3 regions of the Vallitalea sediminicola genome follow, and region 1 is predicted to be linked to each of the others. Evidence: riboswitches for the same ligand, from Rfam matches in the RefSeq annotation. Region 1 holds a riboswitch; each other region holds the start of a gene.
The links. A riboswitch is a leader RNA that binds a small molecule or an ion and turns the genes downstream of it on or off. The one in region 1 is predicted to bind cobalamin.
Positions count from the first base shown of each region.

Region 2: another riboswitch for cobalamin. It lies ahead of ACX6CF_RS14450 (ABC transporter substrate-binding protein); the one in region 1 lies ahead of ACX6CF_RS21270 (methyltransferase domain-containing protein).
Region 3: another riboswitch for cobalamin. It lies ahead of ACX6CF_RS00240 (sirohydrochlorin cobaltochelatase); the one in region 1 lies ahead of ACX6CF_RS21270 (methyltransferase domain-containing protein).

Region 1 covers NZ_BTPT01000064.1:9,713-12,985, forward strand. The annotation lists gene ACX6CF_RS21265 (FecCD family ABC transporter permease) at 1-260, opposite strand, end outside; gene ACX6CF_RS21270 (methyltransferase domain-containing protein) at 253-1,263, opposite strand; cobalamin riboswitch at 1,453-1,627, opposite strand; gene ACX6CF_RS21275 (MATE family efflux transporter) at 1,789-3,168, opposite strand.
Region 2 covers NZ_BTPT01000031.1:82,231-85,503, reverse strand. The annotation lists gene ACX6CF_RS14455 (FecCD family ABC transporter permease) at 1-189, opposite strand, end outside; gene ACX6CF_RS14450 (ABC transporter substrate-binding protein) at 302-1,360, opposite strand; cobalamin riboswitch at 1,514-1,686, opposite strand; gene ACX6CF_RS14445 (replication-associated recombination protein A) at 2,039-3,273, opposite strand, start outside.
Region 3 covers NZ_BTPT01000001.1:57,257-60,529, reverse strand. The annotation lists gene ACX6CF_RS00245 (cobyrinate a,c-diamide synthase) at 1-1,008, opposite strand, end outside; gene ACX6CF_RS00240 (sirohydrochlorin cobaltochelatase) at 1,005-1,784, opposite strand; cobalamin riboswitch at 1,920-2,067, opposite strand; cobalamin riboswitch at 2,197-2,403, shown strand; gene ACX6CF_RS00235 (ABC transporter substrate-binding protein) at 2,594-3,273, shown strand, end outside.

The DNA.
Region 1 (3,273 bases):
TGAAAAGCAGTTCCTGAAGCTGCTAAACCCGCTCCAACTAAAATATTCAAAAATATTCTTGGCATACGGATATTCCATACAACATTAACTGAAGCACCTGTTTCTTCTATACCTAAAATCTTATGCTGTAATATCTTTATCACTTCTAATGGCGATAAGGAATAGCGCCCTAAAAAAAGTGAAATAAAACTAATTGCTAGAAGAAGAATTATTCCCATTGCGATAATTTTTATAACACGTTTTTCTCCCCCTTCATTCATATTTTTTCTTCCTTACCATATAATTAAGTCCACTTTCATCATTAAATATAATTTCAAGTCCAGAATCTTTAATTGTCTTTCTTATTATAGGATCTGGTTTCAAAATATCTAAACCATTTAAATGACTTGACAACCATCCCAAAATATACTTTTTGGGAGCTGTAAATTCCTCATTAATTCCATGAGTACTTATGTAAATATAACCATCATCATTAAGTGAATCGCATAATTTACTTATCATTTTTTCCAAATCTCCGACAAAATCTAAAACCCCTGAAGCTATTATAAGATCGTATTTGTCATCAAAAGAATCCGTAACAAAATTACCAGATTGAGTACTTATTTGTTCGGCTACTTTATATTCTTCTATAACTTCTTGCGTCAATTCTGTTACGAAAGGTTGATCAAATACTACACCCTTTGCGTTAGGAAAATTTCTGGCAATTTCAATAGACATGATTCCTGAACCACCACCCATATCTAATACTTTAAATTCCTCCTCTTTATCAAAATATCTATTTATTAAAGAAATAAATTTCTGAACTCTTCCCAAATACATTGTATTTCTTGCTCCTTGATTCATGGAACGAAAATCAAAAAAATCAGAACCGTTCTGGTCTTTGAAATCCACTTTTTTAGAACCATCTTGAACTAATTCTACAACGTTTGCGAGGTTTGTCATATCTCTCCAATAAAGAAGATGTTCTCCCACATACATCTTACTACCTGGGTTTAAATAATAATTAGTTTCTGGTAAATTAGAGAATTTATCACCTTCTTTTCTTAAAAAATTGATAGCGGTTAATGCATTCAAAAGAAGTTCTAAATTCCTTGAATTGTATCCAGTTTGATTAACTAATTCTTGAATTGTAACAGGGAACTGTAATTTACCAAACAAATTCAGTTCTATTGCTGCATACATTAATTGAGTCTCTAAAAAATCATGAGTCTTCCCCATAAATTTACTCGCATCGTACTTTGGTATACTAGTTGCTGTTTTCATACTAAATATCACTCCCAATTTTATTTTTTTAATCTATGATTTCCTTAGCACATATGAAATAACTTCTATTTCATATGTTTTTAGAATAGGATTACATTAAAAAAACTGCCTATTAGGCAGTTTAAAAGCAAAACAATAAAAACATAGTATACTATGCATTTAGATAATACTCACTTTCCCGCCGAAAGATATACTTAAACATATTTGGCAGGTCTTCTGACTTAAGTTCAACCAAATGTTATTACCTTCCCAATTTCTCAGTGGCATATTAAACACTTGTCCCTATTACAGCAGCGGGGGCTGTTGCAGAATTTCACTGCATTCCCTTTTAATATTTATAATTACCATATATGTATTCTATTAATTTTTTTCATTCTATCATATTAAAAATTCAATGTCAATTATATATCAGTATTCGTCAAAATTAATTAATAAAAAATTATAATTTACATAAAAACTTTAAATATCACTATAATTCATCAAATATTTCAACTAATTATTTATATTACAATTATTTTAGTCTTATCAAATGCCCTCTTTAGCAAAAGAATTATTATAACCTTTTATCTGCTTATTCAATGCAGTAAATTCACCTATGGTAAAAACAATAGATAGTGATATTGTTAAGAAATCGCCAATTGGTAACGCTAACCATACACCTGTTTCTTTCATAAATAATGGTAATATTAGAGACAATGGGATGAAGAACAATATTTGTCTGCCCATGACTATCAATGCCGCTTTACCAGCTTTACCAAGAGCTTGGTATAATGTAATAGATGTAATCATTAGTCCATATAAAACAAATACACATAAATACATTCTAAAGCTATTAACTCCTTCTGAAACTAAAGCTGAATCAGTAATAAACCAACCAAGTATGAATTTAGGCAATAACATAAACAATAGCCATAATATACCGGATATCCAAGTAGCTATTTTAGTAAATGATACAAAAGCTTCTTTTACTCTAGCAAATTGTTTAGCACCATAATTTGCTCCTAAAATAGGTTGTAATCCTTGACCTATTCCCCACATTGGAATAAAAGCAAACATCATAATACGTTGTGCTGAACTTAGAACTATAATACTGTTATTTCCTCCATAAGAAGACATCAACCTAAGTAATATAGCTAATTGTATAGCAGACATGACTTGCATTAACATTCCTGAGAACCCAACACTCAACATTTTCGGCATGACATCCATTGATATCTTTATGCTTTTTTTAGTTAATTTAATAACACTTTTTCCTGATTTGAAATAGACAATATCACCTATTAAATATATAATCTGGCTGATAACAGTTGCTATTGCAGCACCTTCTATTCCCATTCCAAATACTATAATAAAAATTGGATCTAAAATAATATTAATGATCATACCAATGAAAACAATCTTCATAGCAGCTTTCATCTTGCCTTCTCCACGAATCAGCATATTAAGTGCAGGTCCTACCCCACCAAATATAAATCCTAAAGCTATAATTCTTATGTACTTTTCACCTAGAACTAATATTTCATCTTTTGCACCGAGAAATTGAAGAATTGGTGTTGCAAATAAACAGATTATAATTGTTAGTATTCCTGATATTATGGCAACACCTATAATTACATTTCCAAATAACTTATTAATAGTTTCCTCATCTTTTTCACCTAGAGCCCTTGATAAAAGAGACATTGCTCCTGTTGCAAATAAAGTTAGAATAGCTTGATTGATTAGAACAATATTATAAGCCATAGTTATTGCTCCAACTCCTGCTCCACTTACAAACTGTCCTACAAATATAGCATCTACCATATTATATAAACCTACTGCCAGCATTCCAATGATACCAGGTATAGCGAGTTTCATAAAAAGTTTACCCATATTCATTTCTAGTAATGCTTTTCTGTTTTCGCTCATATTTATTTTCCTCCTTTAATTAATAATATTTATATATAAGTGATATTAATTAATAGTAAATAAACATATCACTTATTTTTATAGCAAGTGACGTCACCGTCAGTT
Region 2 (3,273 bases), on a different contig from region 1:
TATTTTTATATGTGATTCCTTAATACCATCAAGTGAAATTAAATCATTGATAAATGGAATTTTACTTAATAATATTTTACTGCTAGTTGTAAAATCAATACTAACCGAACCAAATCCACATGCAATTATAACTACTGCTATAAGTACTAATAAACTTATTATAATATTACTTTTTCTAAATATCTTCATATTATTAAACCTGCTTTACTTAGTATGTCCTTTTCTATTTATACACAGTAAGCCTATGCTAATATTTCGCATAGACTTACTTAAAGTATACTAGAATTCTAATCTCTTTACATTATTTAATAGCATCTGGATGAATTATTTTGACTAAATTAATTAATCCATCAATTATTCTTGGTCCTTGTCTAAAAAATAGATTTTCATCTGTTTCGTATAATTTTCCTTCTTTGACAGCAGTTAAATCTTTATATCCTTCTAATGATTTTAGCTTAGTTTTAACATCATTCTTATCTGAACATATAACAATCTGAGGGTCATTATCAACTATTTGTTCAATACTGTACGCCCAACCTGTAGCATCTTTCGCTATATTATCAGCTCCAGCCATATCCATTACTTCACCTAAAAAAGTATCTCCAGTAGCTGTAAAGTCTCCACCTTCTCCATACCCTACCACAAAATATGTTGTTGGTCTTTCTTCTTTTTCTATAGCTTTTTTAATTTCGGTCACTTTATCTTTCATACTAGTTACTACTTCATCTGCTTCTTCTTTTTTATTAAGAACTTCACCAAGTGTATTGATATAACCATATACACCTTCAAAACTTTCATTCCAAGAAAGTGATAAAACAGTGATACCTTGTTCTTGCAACTTAGCTACAGCATCATCTTTTACATGAGCAGATGTAACTACAACATCAGGGTTAAGATCTACTACTTTCTCAATATTAAATTCTTCTAGACCACCAATTGATTCTATATTCGCTACTTCACTAGGATAGTCACAAAAATCTGTTCTACCTATGATTTTGTCTCCTGCTCCTAGAGCAAATATTGTTTCTGTAAATTCTGGTGAAATTGAAACTACAGTTTTTGGTTCTTTTTCAATTGTTATTTCCTTACCATATTTATCTGTTATAGTTAATGGATATATATCTGATTCGCTACTAGTATCTTCTTCCTTACCAGTATTTCCATCTTCCTTATCATTACTATCCTTATCTTCATCAGTACCTTTGTCTTCGTCAGTTTTTGATGTTTCATCTTTATCTACTTGATTATCTTGTTTGTATGTATCTTCCTTTGGTGTCTTCTTACCACCACAAGCAGCCAAACTAAAAACAAGTACTGAGATTAACATTGTTGTCAGTAACAGCTTTAATATTTTTTTCATTTCTATAACCTCCATAATATCTCTTTAATAAGAAAAGTGATTAACACTCGGTATACTCATGTAGCATTTTCTATTTATAAGCAACAAAAAACTGTGCTCAGGCACAGTCAGATTACAAATAAATATGTGAATCTACACTCTCCCACCGAAAGCTGAAAACATTGTAAAAAGGCAGGTCTCCTGGCTTATGGCTTAACTTACTCTCTAGTCTTCTCAGTTTCCCAATGACATTTTAGATTTCACACCATTTACAGTAGCGGGGGCTGCAGTGGCATCTAACCACTTTCCCTTTTAACTCAACGAGTACCTTTTTATCTATTAAATTTTAGTATCTTATGTTATATATACGTAATAACAAAGATAATTTTATTATATACTTTAATATTAATATGTCAATATAAAACTAGCTATTTGAGTTTTCCATTTTTTATCTTTATATAATAATATTATTATAAACTCTGTAACAGCCAATAGTTAGATACTTTAGAAGAAAAGTGGTTTGTGATTATATTATAGATACTAGGAAGCAAAATAGTATATGTATATGTGAAGTAGTGAGGCAGGACGCCGAACCCATCTTTTTGCTCAGGACGAGCAATTAGCTGGCGTAACATATACATATACTATTTTGCAAAAACCAAGTTAGAACAAAACACTTTTCTGACTTACTTGCATTTTTTATTTTTTTATCTTGTTGAAATGCTCTACAATTTTCTTCTCATATCCTTGTTCAGTAGGATTATAATATATCTCATCAACAAGTTCATCTGGTAAATATTGCTGTTTTACATAATGATTTTCATAGTCATGAGCATATTTATACCCTGTTCCGTGACCAAGTTTTTTTGCACCACTATAATGACTATCTTTCAGATATGATGGAATTGCAGTAATCTGTATTTTCTTAACATCATCTAAAGCCTTATCAATAGCTAAGTAAGCAGCATTACTTTTGGGAGCACAAGCAACATATGTTGCTGCCTGGGATAATATTATCCTACCTTCTGGCATACCTATAAAATTAACTGCATCAGCAGCAGCCATTGCAACCTGTATTGCCATAGGATCTGCATTTCCTACATCTTCAGCAGCACAAATAACAATCCTTCTCGCTATGAATTTTGGATCTTCTCCTGCATAAATCATTCTTGCAAGATAATAGACAGCTGCATTTGGATCTGAACCTCTCATACTTTTTATGAAAGCTGATATAGTATCATAATGATTATCACCGTTTTTGTCATAGTTGATAACTCTTTTTTGTATACATTCTGATGCTACATCTATATCTATTTCAATTATACCTTCTTCATCTGGCTCAGTAGTAAGAACCCCTAGTTCAATGGCATTAAGAGCTGCTCTTGCATCTCCATTAGCTCTGTCAGACAAGAACTCTATAGCTTCTTCATTAATTCTGGCATTAAAATCTCCTAATCCTTTTTCTTTATCAGTAATAGCTCTTATTATTAATTTACGAATATCTTTGTTACCCAAAGGTTTTAATTCAAATACTCTGGACCTAGATACTAGAGCACTGTTTACTTCAAAATAAGGATTCTCTGTAGTAGCACCAATGAGTGTTACAGTACCATCTTCAACGTATGGTAAAAGAGCATCCTGCTGTGCTTTGTTGAATCTATGGATTTCATCAATAAATAGAATAGTCTTTCCTAGAGTCATTCCTAGCCTGTTTTTAGCTTCATTTACTACTTTTTCAATGTCTTTCTTTCCTGATATAGTTGCATTTAATTGAACAAATTCAGATTTTGTGGTATTTGCTATCACTTTTGCAAGAGTAGTTTTCCCTGTTCCAGGCGGTCCATAAAAAATAAGCGAACCTAATTTGTCTGCCTTTATAGCTCTATATAATAATTTACCTTCTCCTACTATGTGTTCTTGTCCAACTACTTCTT
Region 3 (3,273 bases), on a different contig from region 1:
CATATACCCTCCGCACTCTGCATATATAGGAATATCTTCATCGGCTTTTTTCCTAATATCTTCCATCAGACTAGTATTATTTGACAGTTCCTTGGCAAATACTTCAGGGTAACCACCTGCTAGATATATCCCATCACATTTATCAGGTAATGATTTATCTCGTAGAGGACTAAAGTAATGAATATGAGCTCCTAATTCTATTAATATTTCTATATTTTCATTGTAATGAAATGAGAATGCTTTATCTTTTGCTACAGCAATATGTACATCAAATTGATTATTGGTTTTAACTCTATCAGGCTCTTCTAATGGTTCTGCATTCCCAGCTATCTCAATCAACTTATCAATATCTACAGTATCAGTGATAGTATCTGCGAGTTTATGAATCTTTGCATTCATATCCCTTATTTCACTACTTTGAATAAGTCCTAGATGTCTGCTTTCCAGTTTCACTTCATCTAGTTTTGGTAGATATCCTATTACTGGAACATCCGTATTGATTTCAATAGTTTCTTTTAATATTTCATAATGTCTTTCTGACATGGGAAGATTAATTATTACGCCTTTTATCGAGATATCTCTAAAAGTTTTCATTCCATGAACTATTGCCGCAGCACTGGTTGACATTCCCTTTACATTCATCACCAATATAACAGGGGATTTCAGTATCTTGGATATATGCGCTGTACTACCAATCATAGGCTCACTGCCATAACCATCATATAATCCCATGACACCTTCAATGATACTTATGTCTGCATCTTGATTATATTTATCAAATAGATATCTGTTCATCTGGTCTTTCAAAAGCCATCCATCTATGTTAATACTGGGTCTACCAGTTACACTTTCATGGAATCCCGTGTCTATGTAATCAGGTCCTACTTTATATGGTTGTACTTTTAATCCTCTTTTACATAATGCGGCCATTAACGCTATTGTAAGAGTCGTTTTACCCGTTCCGCTATTTGGAGCTGATATAATTAATCTAGGTTTTTCCGTCATCATTGATTATTCACTGCTTCCTTTAGGTGATTAAGATAAATTTTTCTAATTGCTTGGTTACCACCTAATCCTTTAGTTATTGTTCTAACTTCTATATCATTAGCAATTAGTACATTTTTCCATGAATCTTCTTCGTCTCCTGCCATATCATTGTGGGCATGATCTCCTGCAACTACCAAAAATGGCATAAGAACTGCTTTACTGTATTTTCCTTTTTTCAATCTCTTGATAATTGATTCAATTCCATCTTCTATAGTTCCTATCAATATTGGTAACTGTTCATTTTCTAGAAGATATTGTAAATAATAATAGCTTGTATTAGCATAATGTTCAGTACCATGCCCTAGCAATACAACAGCTTCATTAGTATCTACACTAGGGATATAAGTTTTCAATGCTTCTATAACTTCTTTATAATCATTTTTATGATATAGCAAAGGGCATGAAAGAGTAATATGTACATTTTTATTATGATTCATTATATTAACTATTGTTTTTATCTTATCATACTCAAAACCTGGTATTATATGGGTTGGTTGTACAATGATGTGTTCAAAACCTTCTTCAATCAATCGTTTTAATGCTTCCTTTGGTGTATCTATTAATATATTTTTTTCTTTTAACTTTCTTATTATTATGTTAGATGTAAATGCACGTACTACCTTATAATCAGTGTATGTAGTCTCTATCAATTTTTCTATAGGTTCTATCTGTTCTCTTCTTGCACTTTCATAACTACTTCCAAAACTTACAACTAATATCGCTTTTTTCTTTTCCATAATAACTGCCTCCTTATATATAATAAAAAACTCTTACCTACAACGAGATAAGAGTATGATATACATTATTTATTAATGAATAATAAATAGTTACACCCTCTGTCCCTCGCAAAGTTTTTACGCAAAATAATACGTAAGTGTATTAGGATTAAAATAGGTACTCTGACTATAATAACTTCCTTAATATAAAAGGAAATTATTTACACAGTGGCGTGACCGTTCAGGATTCTAACCTGATTCCCTTTGAGAATTAATAAGAATTATCCTCAAACATATATATTTCTATTTAATCGTTAATTAATTTAATCTTATAATAAATCATATAAAGCCCTATGTCAATGAAACATTAATAATGTAATGCTATCCATATCACATTGACATTACCATAAAACTATGATACTATTTCTTTAAAATTTAATAGTTCTTTGAAGGTGCTTTTATAATGTTAAACCAACAAAATTTACCATTATAAGATAATAGGGAATGAGGTGTGAATCCTCTACAGCCCCCGCTACTGTAAGTAGGGATGAAATCTTAGATATATCACTGGGAAACTGGGAAGATTAAGAGAGTAAATTGAACTACGAGTCAGGAAACCTGCCTTTAATAATCCATGTAACTAACTTCGGGTGAGAAGATACGATTACATTAATTAATTAATAATTTTACATATGATAAACTTATTTAATTTGTTAATATAACTTACAACGATTAGTTGTAGGTTTTTTTATTTATATCACTCCTTAAAAGACTATTAGATTAAAATTCAATGATACCTTAATAAAAGAATTTCTAGGAGGACTTTAATAATGAAAAACATGAAACGTATCGCCATTTTATTAATCTTTATTTTGACCGTTACTTCATTTAGTGGATGTTCTAAACAGCAGGATTCATCAAAAACTACTGTTACTCCAGATAACACTGAGAAAACTACTGATGAAGATAAAGATGTTGAAAAAGATACAGCTACATCTAGTGATGATTCAGAAAAAGATTCTGCAACTGAAGATTCACAGGCATTACCCGAATTCATAGTCGAAGATACTGATACAACTATTACATATTTGAACCCATTAGGTGATGAACAAACAATTACTAAGAATCCAAAAAAAGTTGTTGTTCTTATGAATTCTATTCTAGATATCTGGTATCTAGCAGGTGGAGAAGCCATTGCTAGAGTAAGTGGTAAAACTAATGTTCCAGAAGCTGCTAAGGATATTGAACAAGTGGGAAAAGTAAACGCACCTAGTGTTGAAAAAATATTATCTCTAGAACCTGACTTAGTTATCTTAAGCTCAACTAGAAGCCAACACGTAGAAATGGAAGATATACTAAAAAGCAATAACATAGAATATGCATATGTTGATGTTAGTAATAATCCTTACAGTAGATTTAATGATACATTAAGATTATTTACAAAGATTACTGGTAGAGATGATATTTATGATTCAGAAGTAAAAGCTCTACAGGAAAATGTAAATAAAAT